Regions from separate parts of the Cellulosimicrobium sp. NPDC030954 genome, predicted to be linked through region 4. Evidence: riboswitches for the same ligand, from Rfam matches in the RefSeq annotation. Region 4 holds a riboswitch; each other region holds the start of a gene.
The links. Region 4 has a riboswitch for thiamine pyrophosphate ahead of ACZ402_RS03640 (FAD-dependent oxidoreductase). Riboswitches for the same ligand answer to the same signal wherever they lie in the genome.
Positions count from the first base shown of each region.

Region 1: it holds a riboswitch for thiamine pyrophosphate, as region 4 does, so the genes downstream of both, ACZ402_RS12480 (thiamine ABC transporter substrate-binding protein) here and ACZ402_RS03640 (FAD-dependent oxidoreductase) in region 4, are expected to answer to the same signal.
Region 2: it holds a riboswitch for thiamine pyrophosphate, as region 4 does, so the genes downstream of both, thiD (bifunctional hydroxymethylpyrimidine kinase/phosphomethylpyrimidine kinase) here and ACZ402_RS03640 (FAD-dependent oxidoreductase) in region 4, are expected to answer to the same signal.
Region 3: it holds a riboswitch for thiamine pyrophosphate, as region 4 does, so the genes downstream of both, ACZ402_RS17525 (TenA family protein) here and ACZ402_RS03640 (FAD-dependent oxidoreductase) in region 4, are expected to answer to the same signal.

Region 1 covers NZ_JBVIFN010000005.1:226,478-230,459, forward strand. Annotated here, with positions in the region: gene ACZ402_RS12470 (ABC transporter permease) at 1-540, opposite strand, end outside; gene ACZ402_RS12475 (ABC transporter ATP-binding protein) at 537-1,427, opposite strand; TPP riboswitch at 1,604-1,708, shown strand; gene ACZ402_RS12480 (thiamine ABC transporter substrate-binding protein) at 1,791-2,891, shown strand; gene ACZ402_RS12485 (ABC transporter permease) at 2,971-3,982, shown strand, end outside.
Region 2 covers NZ_JBVIFN010000007.1:219,632-223,613, reverse strand. Annotated here, with positions in the region: gene ACZ402_RS15275 (hypothetical protein) at 1-179, shown strand, start outside; gene thiD (bifunctional hydroxymethylpyrimidine kinase/phosphomethylpyrimidine kinase) at 194-1,159, opposite strand; TPP riboswitch at 1,152-1,246, opposite strand; gene ACZ402_RS15265 (YceI family protein) at 1,316-1,990, opposite strand; gene ACZ402_RS15260 (SDR family oxidoreductase) at 2,234-3,130, opposite strand; gene pheT (phenylalanine--tRNA ligase subunit beta) at 3,127-3,982, opposite strand, start outside.
Region 3 covers NZ_JBVIFN010000011.1:16,605-20,586, reverse strand. Annotated here, with positions in the region: gene ACZ402_RS17540 (VOC family protein) at 1-359, opposite strand, end outside; gene ACZ402_RS17535 (alpha/beta hydrolase) at 475-1,119, opposite strand; gene ACZ402_RS17530 (VOC family protein) at 1,116-2,042, opposite strand; TPP riboswitch at 2,131-2,255, shown strand; gene ACZ402_RS17525 (TenA family protein) at 2,246-2,998, shown strand; gene ACZ402_RS17520 (helix-turn-helix domain-containing protein) at 3,103-3,666, shown strand; gene ACZ402_RS17515 (DUF6882 domain-containing protein) at 3,791-3,982, shown strand, end outside.
Region 4 covers NZ_JBVIFN010000001.1:859,143-863,124, reverse strand. Annotated here, with positions in the region: gene ACZ402_RS03655 (glycosyltransferase family 4 protein) at 1-177, shown strand, start outside; gene guaA (glutamine-hydrolyzing GMP synthase) at 182-1,795, opposite strand; gene thiE (thiamine phosphate synthase) at 1,839-2,564, opposite strand; TPP riboswitch at 2,616-2,695, shown strand; gene ACZ402_RS03640 (FAD-dependent oxidoreductase) at 2,700-3,982, shown strand, end outside.

The DNA.
Region 1 (3,982 bases), on a different contig from region 4:
CACGGGCCGCACCGCGTCGCCGAGCACGACGTCGGTCGTGTCGCCCACGGCGAGCCCCGACGCCTCGAGCGTCGCGGACTCGAGCGCGACCTCGGCGCCGTCCTCCGGCGCGCGGCCGTCGACCACGCGCGGCCCGGGGTCGCGCGGGTCGTACCCGATCGCCATGCTCGGCGCCTGGGTGCTCAGCACCGCGGTGCCGTCGGCGCCCACCAGGACGGCGGGGCCGCTCACCTCCGCGAGCGCGAGGTCGACGTCGTCCCGCGCGTCGAGCGTGCCGGCCAGGTCCGCCGGGACGAGGCTCCGTGCGCCGCCGAGCTGCGCGGACGACGACTCGAGCGCGGACCCGGCGGTGGTGGCGCCGCGCACGTACGCGTCCGCCTGGATCGACGACGCGACGATGCCGTCGAACGTCGAGGCGAGCATCGCACGGAGCGCGAACGTGCCGGTGACGAACGCGACGCCGATCGTCACCGCGAGCACGGACAGCACGAGCTGTGCGCCGTGCGCGCGCACGCCGCGCAGCGCGATCCGGCCCATCATCGGACGGCCGCCGGTTCGTGGGTGACCGGTGCGGCGTGCGCGCCCGCCGACGCCGCCGGCGTGAGGGCGCCGAGCGTGTCGAGGACGGCCTGCGGCGTCGGGTCGCGCAGCTCGGTCACGAGGCGCCCGTCCGCGAGGAACAGCACGCGGTGCGCGTACGACGCCGCCGTCGGGTCGTGCGTGACCATGGCGACGGACTGGCCGAGGTCGTCCACCGAGGCGCGCAGGAAGCCGAGCACCTCCGCGGCGGCGCGCGAGTCGAGGTTGCCGGTCGGCTCGTCCGCGAACACGACCGCCGGCCGGGACACGAGCGCCCGCGCGCACGCGACGCGCTGCTGCTGCCCGCCCGAGAGCTCCGCCGGGCGGTGCCCGAGCCGCGGGCGCAGGCCGACGGCGTCGACGACGCGGTCGAACCACGCCCGGTCCACGGGCCGGCGCGCGACGGCGAGCGGGAGCACGATGTTCTCCTCCGCCGTGAGCGTCGGCACGAGGTTGAACGACTGGAAGACGAACCCGATGCGCGTGCGTCGCAGCCGCGTCAGCCGTCGCTCGCTCATCGCCGAGACCGTCTCGCCGTCCACGACGACGGTCCCCGCCGTGGGGGAGTCCAGCCCGGCGAGGCAGTGCATGAGGGTCGACTTGCCCGACCCGGACGGGCCCATGATCGCCGTGAGGCGTCCGCGTTCGAGGTCGACGTCGACGCCGTCCAGGGCGCGGACCGCGGCCTCGCCGCGCCCGTAGGTCTTCACGAGCCCCCGTGCGGTGGCGATCACGGGCCGCTCCGGCGTGGTCCCGGCGGCTCCCGCGGCGTTCTCGGCGTTCTCGGCGTTCTCGGTGGACGTCGCGACGGTCGTCGTCGCACCCGTCATCCCAGGTCTGCTGCTCATCGGTCCTTCCCCTCCTGCGTCGTCGGCCGGGGGCCCCGGTCCGGTCGTCTCGACCCTCCCGCGGGGGTGCGCCCCCGGGCATCGGGGACCGGCCCGGACCCCTCCCTGGTCGGTGCGGCGCCGCTCTCAGGGTTCTCTCAGGGGGATTCCCCAGGGGCGGCCCGGTGTAGGCTCGACGTGAACGACAGGGGAGCTCCTGGAGGAGCTGAGAGTGCGGACCACCGCAGACCCTCGAACCTGATCCGGTTAGCACCGGTGGAGGAAGTCGGGAATCTCGATCACCTGCTCGTGCGGTCTCCCGCGCTCGCCGGAGCACGGGTCGCACGGGTCGGTGGACCCCTCCTGAACGTCCTGGGAGGACACATGCAGCGCACGACCGCCCGCACCCGCCGGAGCACCCTCGTCACGGGCGCGGGCACGACCCTCGCCCTCCTCGCGCTCGCCGCGTGCGGCAGCGGCGACGACGCGACGTCAGGCTCGGGAGGCGACGACGCGTCGTCGGGCGCCGGGGGCACGGTCACCCTGGTCACCCACGACTCCTTCGCCGTGAGCGACGAGGTGCTCGCCGCGTTCGAGGAGGAGAGCGGGCTCACCGTGGAGCAGGTCGCGCCGGGCGACGGCGGCGCGCTCGTCAACCAGCTGATCCTCACCAAGGACTCGCCGCTGGGCGACGTCGTGTTCGGGATCGACAACACGTTCGCCTCGCGCGCGATCGACGAGGGCGTGCTCGCGCCCTACACGCCGGACGGACTGTCCGACTCCGCGGCGCAGTACGCGGTGGGGGACGGGGGAGAGCTGACGCCCGTCGACCTCGGCGACGTCTGCGTCAACGTCGACCACACCTGGTTCGCCGACGCGGGCATCCCCGAGCCGGTGTCGCTCGAGGACCTCGCGAAGCCGGAGTACGAGGACCTCCTCGTCGTGACCAACCCGGCGACGTCGTCGCCCGGCCTCGCGTTCCTCCTCGCGACCGTCGGCGCGTTCGGCGAGGACGGCTGGGAGGACTACTGGGCCGACCTGCGCGCCAACGGCGTGAAGGTCGTCGACGGCTGGTCCGACGCGTACTACGTCGACTTCTCCGGCTCCGAGGGCGCCGGGCCGCGCCCGCTCGTGCTGTCGTACTCGACGTCGCCCGCGTTCACGCTCACCGAGGACGGCTCCGAGTCGACCACGGGTGCGCTGCTCGACACGTGCTTCCGCCAGGTCGAGTACGCGGGCGTGCTCGCGAACGCGAAGAACCCCGAGGGCGCGCAGCAGCTCGTGGACTTCCTCGTGAGCGAGGCGTTCCAGGCCGACGTGCCCGGCCAGATGTACATGTACCCCGCCGACGACTCCGTCGCGCTCCCCGACGGCTGGGCCGAGTTCGCCCCGCTCGCCGACGAGCCCTTCGAGGTCGCGCCCGCCGACATCTCGGCGCACCGTGACGAGTGGATCAAGGCATGGACGGCCACGGTCGTCGACTGACCCGCGTCTCCGGTCCGCCGGCGGGCATGACCAGGGCTTTACCTCGCGAGGTAGAGCCCTGGTCCGCCGAGGTAGAGCCGTGGTGAGGGGCCGCGCGGTCCGGCGGGGCAGCGTCGGGCGCGGGGTGCTGTGGGGGATCGCGGCGGCGGTGCCGCTGCTGTTCCTCGGGGTGTTCTTCGCGTGGCCGGTCGTCACGCTCGTGGCGCGCGGGTTCGTCGGGGACGACGGCGGGCTCGACCTGTCGGGGTTCGCGGAGGTCTTCTCCCAGCCGCGGACGTGGCGGATCCTCGGGCTGACGCTGTGGCAGGCCGTGCTCGGCACGGCGTTCTCCGTGCTGCTCGGCGTGCCCGGGGCGTACGTGCTGTACCGGTGCCGGTTCCCCGGGCGACGGGTCGTGCGCGCGCTCGTCACGGTGCCGTTCGTGCTGCCGACCGTCGTCGTGGGCGTCGCGTTCCGGTCGCTGCTCGTGCAGGGCGGCCCGCTCGGGTTCCTGCGGCTCGACGAGACGTTCGCGGCGATCGTCGTCGCGCTCGTGTTCTTCAACTACTCGGTCGTCGTGCGCACGGTCGGCGGGCTGTGGGAGCACCTCGACCCGCGCGCCGAGCAGGCCGCCCGGGCGCTCGGCGCGACGCCGTGGCGCGCGTTCCGCACCGTGACCCTCCCGGCGTTGACTCCCGCGATCGCGAGCGCCGCGTCGATCGTGTTCCTCTTCTGCGCGACGGCGTTCGGCGTCGTGCTCGTGCTCGGCGGCATCCGCTACGGGACCATCGAGACGGAGATCTGGATCCAGACCACCCAGTTCCTCGACCTGCGCACCGCGGCGGTGCTGTCCGTCGTGCAGCTCGTCGTCGTCGCGGCGGCGCTCACCGTCGCGAACCGCACGCGGGCGCGGCGCGAGCGAGCCCTGAACCTCTCGTCCTCCACGTCGTCCGCGCACCCGCTGCGGCTGTGGCGCGACGGCCGCCCGACGGGCGACCTCGCCCCGGCGGCGCTCACGGCGGCCGTGGTCGTCGTGCTCGTCGGCCTGCCGCTCGGCACGCTCGTCGTGCGCTCGTTCCGCGTCCCGGGCGGCGGCTGGGGCCTCGACAACT
Region 2 (3,982 bases), on a different contig from region 4:
CCGTCCTGCTCGCCGCGGCGCTCGCCGTGTACTGGGTGACGGTCGGGCTGCGCCAGCAGGCGGACGCGTGCGTCGCCGACCGCCCCGCGGGCGTCGCGGCGCAGGACGTCGTGGCGACCTGGCGCTGGTGGCCGCCCGGCTACGACTGCGCCGTCGCGCAGCCGACGACGAGCGCCTGACCCGTTCCGCGCGGTCAGCCGGGCGCGACGGGCGACGTGGCGTGCAGGTGGTCGACCGGGCCCCGGCCCGTCCCGACCTGCAGCGCGGCACCCGACCGCAGCGCGCCGGTGAGCCACTCCTTCGCGTCGCGCGCGGCCGCCGCCCAGCCCTCGCGCTGCGGGCGCAGGGCCGCGAGCGCCGCGGAGAGCGAGCACCCCGTGCCGTGGGTGTGCGGGGTGTCGACGCGGGGCGCGTCGAACGTGGTGACCGCGGGTGAGGCACCGGGGACCGCGGCCGGCACGACGAGGGCGTCCGGCGACGTCTCGCCGGTGAGGTGCCCGCCCTTGAGCAGCACGACGGCGCCGCTCGTCGCCGCGTACGACGCGGCCTGGGCCAGCGCGTCGTCCCAGGTCGTGGCGACGTCGCGGCCCGCGAGGACGGCCAGCTCGGGCAGGTTGGGGGTGACGACGTCGGCCCGGGCCGCGAGGTCGCGCACCGCCTGCTCCGCGCCCGCGTCGAGCAGCCGGTGCCCCGACGTGGCGACCATGACGGGGTCGAGGACGACCCAGGGTCGCTGGAGCCCGGCGTCGGTCCGCGCGGCCGCGAGCACGTCGAGCCACGCCCCGATCTCGCGGGCGTTGGCCTCGTCGGCCACCATGCCGATCTTCACGGCGTCGATCTCGACGTCGTCGGACACGGCGTCGAGCTGCTCGCGCAGGAAGGCGGGCCCGGGGACGTGCACGGAGCGGACGCCGTGCGTGTTCTGCGCGACGAGCGCCGTCGTCACGGCCATGCCGTACGCGCCGTGCGCGGCGAAGGACTTGAGGTCCGCCTGGATGCCCGCGCCCCCGGTCGGGTCGGTCCCCGCGATCGACAGGACGCGCGGACGCGAGGGCCGCGCGCCAGGGCCGCCGTCCGGGCCGGGTGAGCGGCCGCCCGCGGGCCGACGGGCGCTGTCGCGCCGGGGTGCGGGGTCGTGCTGGGGCAGGGCGAGCGTCATCGCCGGACATCCCTTCGCTGGTACGAGCCAGAGCAGGTTCGACGGGTCTCATCTCAGCCCCGCGTCGGGGCACCCCGTGTCGCTCGCCATGCTACGTCCCGCGCGCCGGACGACCTCCCCCGGTCTCACGGGGACCGGCGGACGCGACGCACCGCGTCAGGCCTGGTGGATCGCCTCCCCCGCGATCTCGAGGCCGATCTTCTTGCCGACGAGGAACCCGCCGGTCTCGAGCAGCACGTTCCAGACCAGGCCGAAGCTCTCGCGGTCGATCTCGGCCGCGGCGTGGAAGCCGAAGATGTCGCGGCCGTAGGGGTCGCGGCGCGCGCCCCCGTACTGCATCGACAGCACGGTCCGGTGCGTGACGCCCCGGACCGTGAGCAGCCCCTCGACGAGGAACCGCCCGGCCTGCGCCGTCCGGGGTTGCACCCGCTCGGGCGCGAGCTCGGCGCGCTCGGGCGAGCGGTTCCGCAGACGCGCCCACGCGAGGATCTGGTCCTGCTGCTCGCCCTGCCAGCAGACCGAGGTGCTACGGAACTCGATCGTCGGGTAGGCGTCGACGTCGAGGAAGTCGGGGCTGCGCAGGTGCGCGTCGCGCTCCTCGTGGTGCGTCGTGAGGCTCGCGGTCTCGATCGTCGCGGAGACCGCCGAGGCGAGCGGGTCCTCGCCGACCAGGACGGTCGCGCGCGCCCGGGTGAACTCGCCCCGGACGGGCGACACCATCATGTGCATCCCGGTGAACCCGATGCGCTTGTGCGCCTCGTCCAGCGCGTAGGTGCCGGCCTCGGGAACGGTGAGGCCGTTCCACTGCCGGACAGGGCGGGCCGTCGTCATACGTCGCTCCCAGGCGTCGTCGAGCCGCGACGTCGGTGTCCGCCCGGTACTTGGTCAGGTGTCCAGCACAGCATCCCCGATGGGTGCGTGAAACTTCAACCAGATGGCGGGTGATCTCCCCCTCGCACGCGCCACCCGCGGACGCACGAGCGCCGCCCGGCCGGAGGGGTCGGGCGGCGCTGCGGGTCGGGCGTGCGACGGGTCCGTGACGCGGCGGGTCGTCGCGTCCGTGCCGGTGGGAGGTCAGCGGGCCGGGAGCTCTCCCGGCATCGGGTCGTCCGCGCCCCAGCGCGTGACGCGCAGGCGCCGCGCGTCGGGGCCGGGCAGGACGTCCCCGCGGCCGAGGGCCTCCTCGGCCGCGGCGCGCAACGACTCCGGGGAGTCGTGCGTCACGCGCACGAACGCTCCCGAGAACGCGTCGAGCTCGCCGCGCGCGATCGCGACGACCATCTCGACCGTGCGCTCCACCGGGGTCCACTCGGTGCGACCCTCGTGCATGACCATCGACGCCGTCATGTCGGTCTGGACGACGCCGGGCGCGACCTCGAAGGTCCGCAGCCCGCGCGCGAACCCGGAGCGGTGCAGGTTCGCACCGAGCCGCAGGAGCGCCGTCTTGCTCGCGTTGTACGCGCTCGCGCCGTCCATGTCGTGCGAGCCCGCGCCGCTGTTGAGGTCGACGACGCGTCCCCCGCCGCGCGCGAGCATGCCGGGGACGACGGCGTGCGCGAGGAGGAACGGCCCGCGCACGTTGGTCTCGACGATCGCCCACCACTCGTCGGGGTCCGCCTCCCAGAGCGGCACCTCGGCGTCGACGCGCCCCGCGTTGTTGACGAGCAGGTCGACGCTCCCCAGCGCGTCCTGCGCGGCGCCGACGGCGGCCGTGACCGCGGCGGCGTCCGTGACGTCGGCCGTGACCACGACCGCGCGCCCCGCACCGCTGACGGTCAGGGCGCCGATCTCGTCGGCCACGCCCGCGAGCCGGGCGGCGTCGCGCGCGAGGAGCGCGACGTCGAGACCGGCCGCGGCGAGGCCGACGGCGATCGCGCGGCCGATGCCGCGCGACGCGCCGGTGACGAGCGCCGTCCGGGCGGGCGCGACGGTACCCGCCGCACCCACCGGGCCGGCCGCGCCCGCGCTCACGCCCGCAGCTCCGCGCCCACGCGCTCGCGCGCGGCCGTCACGGCACCCTCGCGGACGCGCGCGACGTCGTCCGCCGTCAGCGTGCGGTCGGCGGCGCGCAGTCGCAGCGAGAACGCCAGCGACTTGCGCCCGGCGCCGACCTGCTCGCCGGTGAAGACGTCGAACAGCGCGACGTCCTCGACCAGCTCCCCGGCACCGTCGACGATCGCGTCGCGCAGCGCCTGCGCGGTCACGCCGGCGTCCACCACGAACGCGAGGTCCTCCTTGGCGGCCGGGAAGCCCGAGACGGGCGTCGCCTGCACGGGCTCGTCCGACGAGGCGGCGACGACCGCGGACAGGTCGACCTCGAACGCCACCGTGCGCGCGGGCAGGCCGAGGTTCTCCAGCACCTTGGGGTGCAGCTCGCCCGCGTGCCCGACCACGGTCCCGTCCGCGAGCTCCAGGCACGCGCAGCGGCCCGGGTGGAACGGGGCGCGCGCCGTGTCGGCCACGACGGACACGTCGGCACCCACGTGGAGGCCGGCACGCTCCACCACGAGCCGGGCCGCCGCGAGCGCGTCGGTCCAGTCCGCGGCACGGCCCGCTCCCCACCAGCCGGCACGCACGCGGCGACCGACGAGGACGCCCGCCACGTGGCGCGGCTGCGCCGGGAGCGACGCGTCGATCGCGGCGAGCTGGTCGTCGGACGGCCGGACGCCGCCCGGCAGCGCGGGCGCCGCCGGGGCACCCGCGCGCGGGTGCGTCACGAGACCGACCTCGAACAGCGCGACGTCGCCCAGCCCGCGCCCGACGTTGCGGCGCGCCGTCTCGAGCAGCGTGCTCAGGAGGTCCGTGCGCATCAGCGGCCGGTCG
Region 3 (3,982 bases), on a different contig from region 4:
GCCTCCTGGCCGAGGACCACGACGGTGCCGTCCGGGTCCTGGACGCGCGCGACGCGCTCGCCCCACGGCTGGTCGGTAGGCGGCTGGAGCACCGGCACTCCGGCCGCGGCGAGGTGCTCGACGGCCCGGTCGCAGTCGTCGACGTACACCCACAGCGCGGTGCGCGCGACGCCGGCGGGCATCGTGCCGTCGTCGAGCCCGATCCCGAGCGGCGAGCCGCCGACGTGCACGCTCACGTACACGGGCGGGCCCTCGTCGGGGAACGCGTACTCGACGGTCCCGCGCAGCAGGTCGCGGTAGAAGACGAGCGACCGCTCCACGTCGGCCACGGAGAGGATCGGGAAGAGGCTGCGGAACATCGGCCTGGCTCCTCGGTGCGCACGGCTGGGTGCTCCCATCGTGCGCGCCCGGCGCCGGGCCCCCGCCCCGGACCTGTTCCGCCCCGCCGTCGGGGTCGGCCGCCCGCGCCTGCGGTCAGGCGGCGGTCCGCCCCAGGGCGTCGTCGAGGAACGCCCGGACCTCGGCGAGCTCGCGCGCGTCGATGCCGTGCGCGAGGCCGGGGTAGACGCGCTCGACGAGCGTCGAGCGGCCGGGCAGCCACGCGGCCGTCCGCTCGATCGCGTGCGGCGCGATGACGCGGTCCTCGGCACCGCGGCCCCAGAACACGGGCGGCCGGGACGCGGCGAGCGCGGCGTCGGCGGGCTGCTCCGCGCCTTGGACGAACCCGCCGAGGACGACGGTCGCCGCCACACGCTCGGGGCGCGTGCGCAGGAGCTGCGTCGCCATGAGCCCGCCCTGGGAGAACCCGACGGGGACGACCTGCCGCTCGGGCCCGAGCTCGGCGTCGACCCAGGCCCAGGCGGCCTCGGTCGCGCGCGCCACGGGCTCCGGGTCGGGGTCGCCCGGCGTGACGATCGGGAACCAGGCGAAGCCGCCGTGGGGGAGGGGGAGCGGGGCGCGCAGCGAGACCCAGGGCGCGCCCAGGTGCGGGCCCAGGCCCGCGAGGTCGTGCTCGTGCGAGCCGAACCCGTGCAGCAGCACGACGACGGGCCCCGCGGTGGTCGGGTCCGCCGGGTCCGCGTCGGACCGGACCGCGACGAGGGTGGACGGGGCGCTCATCGCGCGAGCAGCTCGTCGGTCGTCGTGCCGGGCACGGCCAGCGTGACGCGCGTGCCCCACGGGTCGTGCACGACGACGGAGCGGCCGTCGTCGGCGTGCTGCAGGCCGCGGGCCCGCAGGCGGGCGACGAGCGCGTCGAGGTCGTCGCGGCCGGGGACGGTGACCGCGACGTCGCCGAGCCCGAGGCTCGCGGCGCGCGGGCCGGCGCCGGCGCTGTTCCAGACGTTCATCGCGACGTGGTGGTGGTACCCGCCGGCGGACGCGAACAGGGCGCCGCTGTACTCGGTGACCGTGGCCTCGAACCCGACGGCGTCGACGTAGAAGTCGTGGGCGGTCGCGATGTCGCCGACCTGGAGGTGGACGTGCCCCACGCGACCGGCGAGCGCGGGCCCGGCGTCGAACGTCTCCTGGTCGAGGTGCGTGCGCAGGTACGCGTTCGGGTCCAGGTACTCGGTCGCCATGACGATCTGGCCGCGCTCGCGGACCCACGTCTCGCGGGGGCGGTCGGTGTACAGCTCGACCCCGTTCCCCTCGGGGTCGGTGAAGTAGAACGCCTCGCTGACGAGGTGGTCGCTCGACCCGACGAACGCCCCGCGACGGTCCTGCGCGGCCCGGTAGACGGTCGCGGCGAGGCTCGCCGCGTCGTCGAACAGGAACGCGGTGTGGAACAGGCCGGCCTGACGCCGGTCGACGGCGGGCAGGCCGGGCGTGTGCACGAGCCGCAGCATGGGCGTCGTGCCGCGGCCGAGGACGCGGTGCACCTCGGTGCCGCGCGAGCGCTCCTCGAGCGGGGCCAGCGCGAACGCGCCCGTGTAGTAGGACGTCATCTGCTCGAGGTCGCCGACGCGCAGCGTGACGGCGTCCATGCTCGTGGACGGGGACAGGAGGCGGTCGGTCGCCGCGCCCGGGGTGCTCGTGGTCATGTCTGCTCCAACTTGTTGTTGCTACAACTATATTCCACACGTCGCCGGACGCTCCCGGCGCGGGCCGCGCTTCCTTGCTAGGGTCGCGGCGAACCACGCGGGGCGTCCCGCCCGGGCAGCCGGGCCGAGGGACTGAGACGAGCGGTACGGCCGCCCGGACCCGTCGAACCTGATCTCGCTAGCACGAGCGGAGGAACGTGGGCATGACGACGCCTGCTGCCATCACCCTGAACCCTGTCCTCGCGGACGACCCGACCGCACTCGTCCGGCCGGGGGAGACCGGCTTCACGGTCGACCTCGCGCGCCGGTACGCGCACCTCTTCGACGAGTTCTACGACCACCCGTTCCTCGCCGGGCTGCGCGACGGGTCGGTCGAGCCGGCCGCGGTGCGGCACTACGTCGGCCAGGACCACCAGTACCTCACGGCGTACCTGCGCTGCTACGGGCTCGGCATGGCGCTCGCGCCGGACCGTGACTGGGCCGCGTACTTCCACGAGAAGGCCGGGTTCCTGCTCGACGACGAGTCGCACGCGCACCACGCGATGTGCGACTTCCTCGGCGTGACGTACGAGGAGGCGCAGACGAACCGCCTCGCCCCGAGCGCGCAGGCGTACGTCGACCACATGCTCGCCGCGGGCCGCGACTCCCTCGGCGTGCTGCTCGCCGCGCTCCTGCCGTGCCCGTGGACCTACATCTGGTCGGCGCGGCGGTTCTGGCTCGCCGAGCGCGAGACGACGCCCGGCGCGATCGCGGACGACCACCCGCTCGCGGGCTGGTGGGAGTTCTACGCCGCCGAGCGCACCGAGGGGGTCCTGGCCGACCTGCGCGAGCGTCTCGACGCGCTCGCCGCCGACGCGGGCGAGGCGGAGCGCGCCCGCATGGAGCGCGCGTTCGAGCTGAGCTGCCGGCACGAGATCCGGTTCTGGCAGATGGCGTGGTCGCTCGAGCGCTGGTGACGTCCCTCCCGGACCGGTGAGGCCCGACGTCGGGCCTTACGCCAGCAGCAGATCCTCGCCCGGGTGCCTCGGCACCCGGGCGAGGGCGCGGGTAGCGTGACCGCATGGACACGACGAGCGCGGTGCCGGGCCCGGTGCCGATCGCAGTGCCGAGACCGGCGCCGGACCCGGTGCCGAGAGCGGTGCCGGACGCAGTGCCGGACGCGGTGCCGGACGCGGTCCCGGCGAGCCCCCGGTCCCGGAAGGGCGGGCGGCCGGAGCCGCTCCTGCGGCACGTCATCGGCGGGATCCTCCGGCGGGCCCGGCTCGGGCAGGGGCGGACGCTCGTGGACGTCGCGGCTGCCGCACGGGTCTCGACCGCCTACCTGTCCGAGGTGGAGCGCGGCCGCAAGGAGGCGTCGTCCGAGGTCCTGGCCGCCGTCTGCGGCGCCCTCGGCCTGCGCCTCGTGGACCTCGTGGCCCGCACGGGCGAAGAGCTGCGCCCCGTCGCCCCGGTGCGCGTGCTCTCCTCCGTCCGGGAGCGCGGTGCGCCCTCCGCGCCCCGGCACCCCGCACCCGCCGGCGAGCCCGTGCGCGACCTCCCGGTCGCGCGCACCACGCTCGCGAGCCCGGCGCTCGCGGCGCGGCCGACCCCGCGCGCCGCCGACGTCCTGCTCCTCGCGGCCTGAGCCCCGCGGGGCCCGCCGCACCGGCTGACGCGCGGCCGGCGCCGGGCCGGCACCTGGCCGGCTCCTGGGCGGCACCGCGTGTCGCGCCCCGGCGCGGCGAGGCGGGCGCCGCTACCGTCGAGGGATGACGGAGCCGCAGACCGCGCACGGCACGGCAGAGCAGACCGCCCCGGCCCTCCAGGAGCTCGTCGACGACGCCGCGTTCCTCTCGCACGAGCACCAGCTCCACCTCGTGGACCGCCACGGCGACGACGCGTGGGGCGCCGAGATGGCCACGGGGACGTTCACCTTCACCGCGCCGGACGGCGGGACGACG
Region 4 (3,982 bases):
CTCGCCGACGCGCTCGTGCGGCTCGCGACCGAGGACGGCCTGCTCGACCGGATCGTCGCGCACAACCGCGACGTGCCGTCGTCGGCGGGCTGGCCGCGCGTGCTCGCCGACGTGGAGCGCGCCTACGAACGGGCCGCGACGATCGTCGTCGATCGTCGGGCCCGTCCGTCCCGCTAGGGGGTCACTCCCACTCGATGGTGCCCGGGGGCTTGCTCGTGACGTCGAGCACGACCCGGTTGACCTCGGCCACCTCGTTGGTGATGCGCGTCGAGATGACGGACAGCACGTCGTAGGGCAGGCGCGTCCAGTCGGCCGTCATCGCGTCCTCGGACGAGACGGGGCGCAGGACGATCGGGTGGCCGTAGGTGCGGCCGTCGCCCTGGACGCCGACCGAGCGCACGTCGGCGAGCAGCACGACCGGGCACTGCCAGATCTCGTTGTCGAGACCCGCCTTCGTCAGCTCCTCGCGCGCGATCGCGTCCGCGGCGCGCAGCGTCTCGAGGCGGTCCGCCGTGACCTCGCCGACGATGCGGATGCCGAGCCCGGGGCCCGGGAACGGCTGGCGCGCGACGATCTCCTCGGGCACGCCAAGCTCGCGACCGACCGCGCGGACCTCGTCCTTGAACAGGGTGCGCAGCGGCTCGACGAGCGAGAACTGCAGGTCGTCGGGCAGACCGCCGACGTTGTGGTGGCTCTTGATGTTCGCCGCGCCCTCGCCGCCGCCCGACTCGACGACGTCCGGGTACAGCGTGCCCTGCACGAGGAACTTGACCTCGGCGCCGTGCTCGCCCGCGTCCTCGACGATCTGGCGCGCCGCGTCCTCGAACACGCGGATGAACTCGCGGCCGATGATCTTGCGCTTGGTCTCGGGGTCGCTGTGCCCGGCGAGCGCGGTGAGGAACCGCTCCTTCTCGTCGCGGATCACGAGGTTGACGCCGGTCGCCGCGACGAAGTCGCGCTCGATCTGCTCGACCTCGCCCGCGCGCATGAGCCCGTGGTCCACGTGCACGCACGTGAGCTGGTCGCCCACGGCGCGCTGCACGAGCGCGGCCGCGACCGCGGAGTCGACGCCGCCGGAGAGCGCGCAGATGACGCGCGCGTCGCCGACCTGGGCGCGGATCGCCGCGACCTGGTCCGCGATGACGTTGCCGGGCGTCCAGTCCGGGGCCAGCCCGGCGCCGTCGTACAGGAAGTGCTCCAGCACGGTCTGGCCGTGCGCGGAGTGCTTGACCTCGGGGTGCCACTGCACGCCGTAGAGGCGGCGCGTGGTGTTCTCGAACGCCGCGACGGGCGAGCCGGCCGACGTCGCGAGGACCTCGAACCCCTCGGGCGCGCGGTGCACCGCGTCGCCGTGGCTCATCCACGTGGTCTGGTTCTCCGGCGTGCCGTCGAGCAGCACGCCCGCGGCGCACACCTCGACCTCGGTCCCGCCGTACTCGCGCAGGCCCGTCTGGGCCACCTCGCCGCCGAGCGCCTTCGCCATGGCCTGGAAACCGTAGCAGATGCCCATGACGGGCACGCCGGCCTCGAACAGCGCCGGGTCGACGAACGGGGCGCCGGTCGCGTACACGGACGACGGACCACCCGAGAGGATGATCGCGACCGGGTCCTTCGCGAGCATCTGCTCGACCGTGAACGTGTGCGGCACGATCTCGGAGTAGACCTTGGCCTCGCGCACGCGGCGCGCGATGAGCTGCGCGTACTGGGCGCCGAAGTCGACGACGAGCACGGGGCGCGGGGTCGCGGCGACCTCGGCGGTGGTGGGGGTGTCGGGAGCGGTGGCGGGTGACGTCACCGCTCCAGGATAGTCGCCGCGCGGCGGGCGACCGTCACGCGTCTCAGGCGCCGGCGCGCTCGCCCGCTCGCGCGGCGGCTCGTCCTGCCACGCGCTCGCGCAGGGCGCGCGCGGCACGCTCCGGGTCCGGCGCCTGCGTGATCGCCCGCACCACGACGACGCGGTCCGCCCCGGCGTCGAGCACCGCGTCGAGCCGGTCCGGGTCCACCCCGCCGATCGCGAACCACGGCGTGCCCGGCCGCGTCGCGGCGACCGCGCGCAGCAGGTCGAGCCCGACGGCGGCACGCCCCGGCTTGGTGGGCGTCGCCCACAGCGGGCCCACGCAGAAGTAGTCGACGCCCGGGTCGGCCTCGGCCGCGGCCGCCTGCTCGGCCGAGTGCGTGGACCGGCCGAGCACGGGGTCCGGGCCCAGCAGGGCGCGCACCGCAGGCACCGGCAGGTCCCCCTGGCCCATGTGGACGACGGGCGCGCCCGCGAGCCGTGCGACGTCGGCCCGGTCGTTCACCGCCCACAGGGCGCCGTGCTCCGCCGCGACCCGCGCGACGAGCTCCTGGAGCTCGAGCTCGCGCGCCACGTCGAGCGTCTTGTCGCGCAGCTGGACCACGTCGACCCCGCCCGCGAGCGCCGCCCGCAGGAAGTCCTCGAGGTCGCCGCGCTCCTCGCGCGCGTCGGTGCACAGGTAGAGGCGCGCGTCGGCGAGGCGGGCGCGCGCGTCGTCCGGTGCCGGCACGACGGGGTGCGCGGGCGTGGCGAAGGTCTCGGTGCTCACCCGCCGGAGCCTAGCCGCGCCCGCTCCCCCGCGCGGGTACTGTGGCCGACAGCACGGGAGCCCCGCACGGGGCTGAGAGGGCGTCGGAGCCGACCGTCGAACCTGATCTGGGTCATGCCAGCGAAGGGAGCGCGCATGCACACCCCTGTCCGTCCCGAGCCCCGCCCGCCGGGAGCCGGTCCTGCCGTGCCCGACGGCGCGCGCGACGTCGTCGTCGTGGGCGGTGGGATCGTGGGGCTCGCCGTGGCGTGGCGCGCCGCGCGCGCCGGTCTGACGGTCACGGTGCTGGACCCGTCGCCGGGCGACGGCGCGACGCGCGCCGCCGCCGGCATGCTCGCCCCGGTCACGGAGGCCGACTTCGGCGAGGACGACGCGCTGCGCCTGCACCTCGCGGCCGCCGGAGCCTGGCCCGGCTTCGCCGCCGACCTGCGCGCCGCGACGGGGGCCGACGTCGGGCTGCGCACCGCAGGTACCCTCACCCTCGCGTACGACGCCGACGACCTCGCGCTGCTCCGCCGCGTCCTCGCCCTCCACGCGGCGCACGGCCTGGCCTCGCGCGAGCTCACCGTCGCCGACGCGCGCCGGCGCGAGCCGTACCTCGGCCCCCGGGTCGCGGGCGCGGCGTGGGCGCCCGCCGACCACGCGGTCGACCCCCGCGCGACGCACGCGGCGCTGCTCGGCGCGCTCGACGTCGCCCCCGGCGCGGGCTCCGGGGCGGGTGCGCCCGCGGGCGGGGACGGCCGTGCCGGGGTGCGCGCCGTCGTCGTGCGGGCGTCGGCGACGCGGCTCGCGGTCGACCCGGCCGGGCGCGTCGTGGGCGTGCACGACGACGGGGGCCGGCTCCACGCGGCCGGTGCCGTCGTCGTCGCGGCGGGCTGGGAGTCCGGCGCGCTGCTCGCGGACGTGCCAGGCGTCGTCGTACCGACGCGACCGGTCAAGGGGCAGACGCTGCGCCTCGACGCCGGGCCGGACCTCGCGCTGGAGCACGTGGTGCGCGGGGTCGTGCAGGGGCGGCCCGTGTACGTCGTGCCGCGCGACCCCGTACCCGACGGGCAGGGTCACGGCTGCGCGGGGCACCGGGAGGTCGTCGTCGGCGCGACGACCGAGGAGAACCCGGACGACCGCCGCGCGACCGCCGGCGGCGTCTTCGCCCTGCTGCGCGACGCGCGCGCCCTCCTGCCCGGGATCGACGAGGCCGCGCTCGTCGACGTGACCCCGCGTGCGCGGCCCGCGACCCCGGACAACCTGCCGCTCGTCGGCCCGACCGCCGTCCCCGGCCTGCACCTCGCGACCGGACACGGGCGCAACGGCATCCTCCTCGCGCCGCTCACCGCCGACGCGGTCGTCGCCGGCCTCACCGGCACCGCACTCCAGCCCACCGTCGCGGTCGCCCTCGCCCCGACCCGCACCGACCGCTT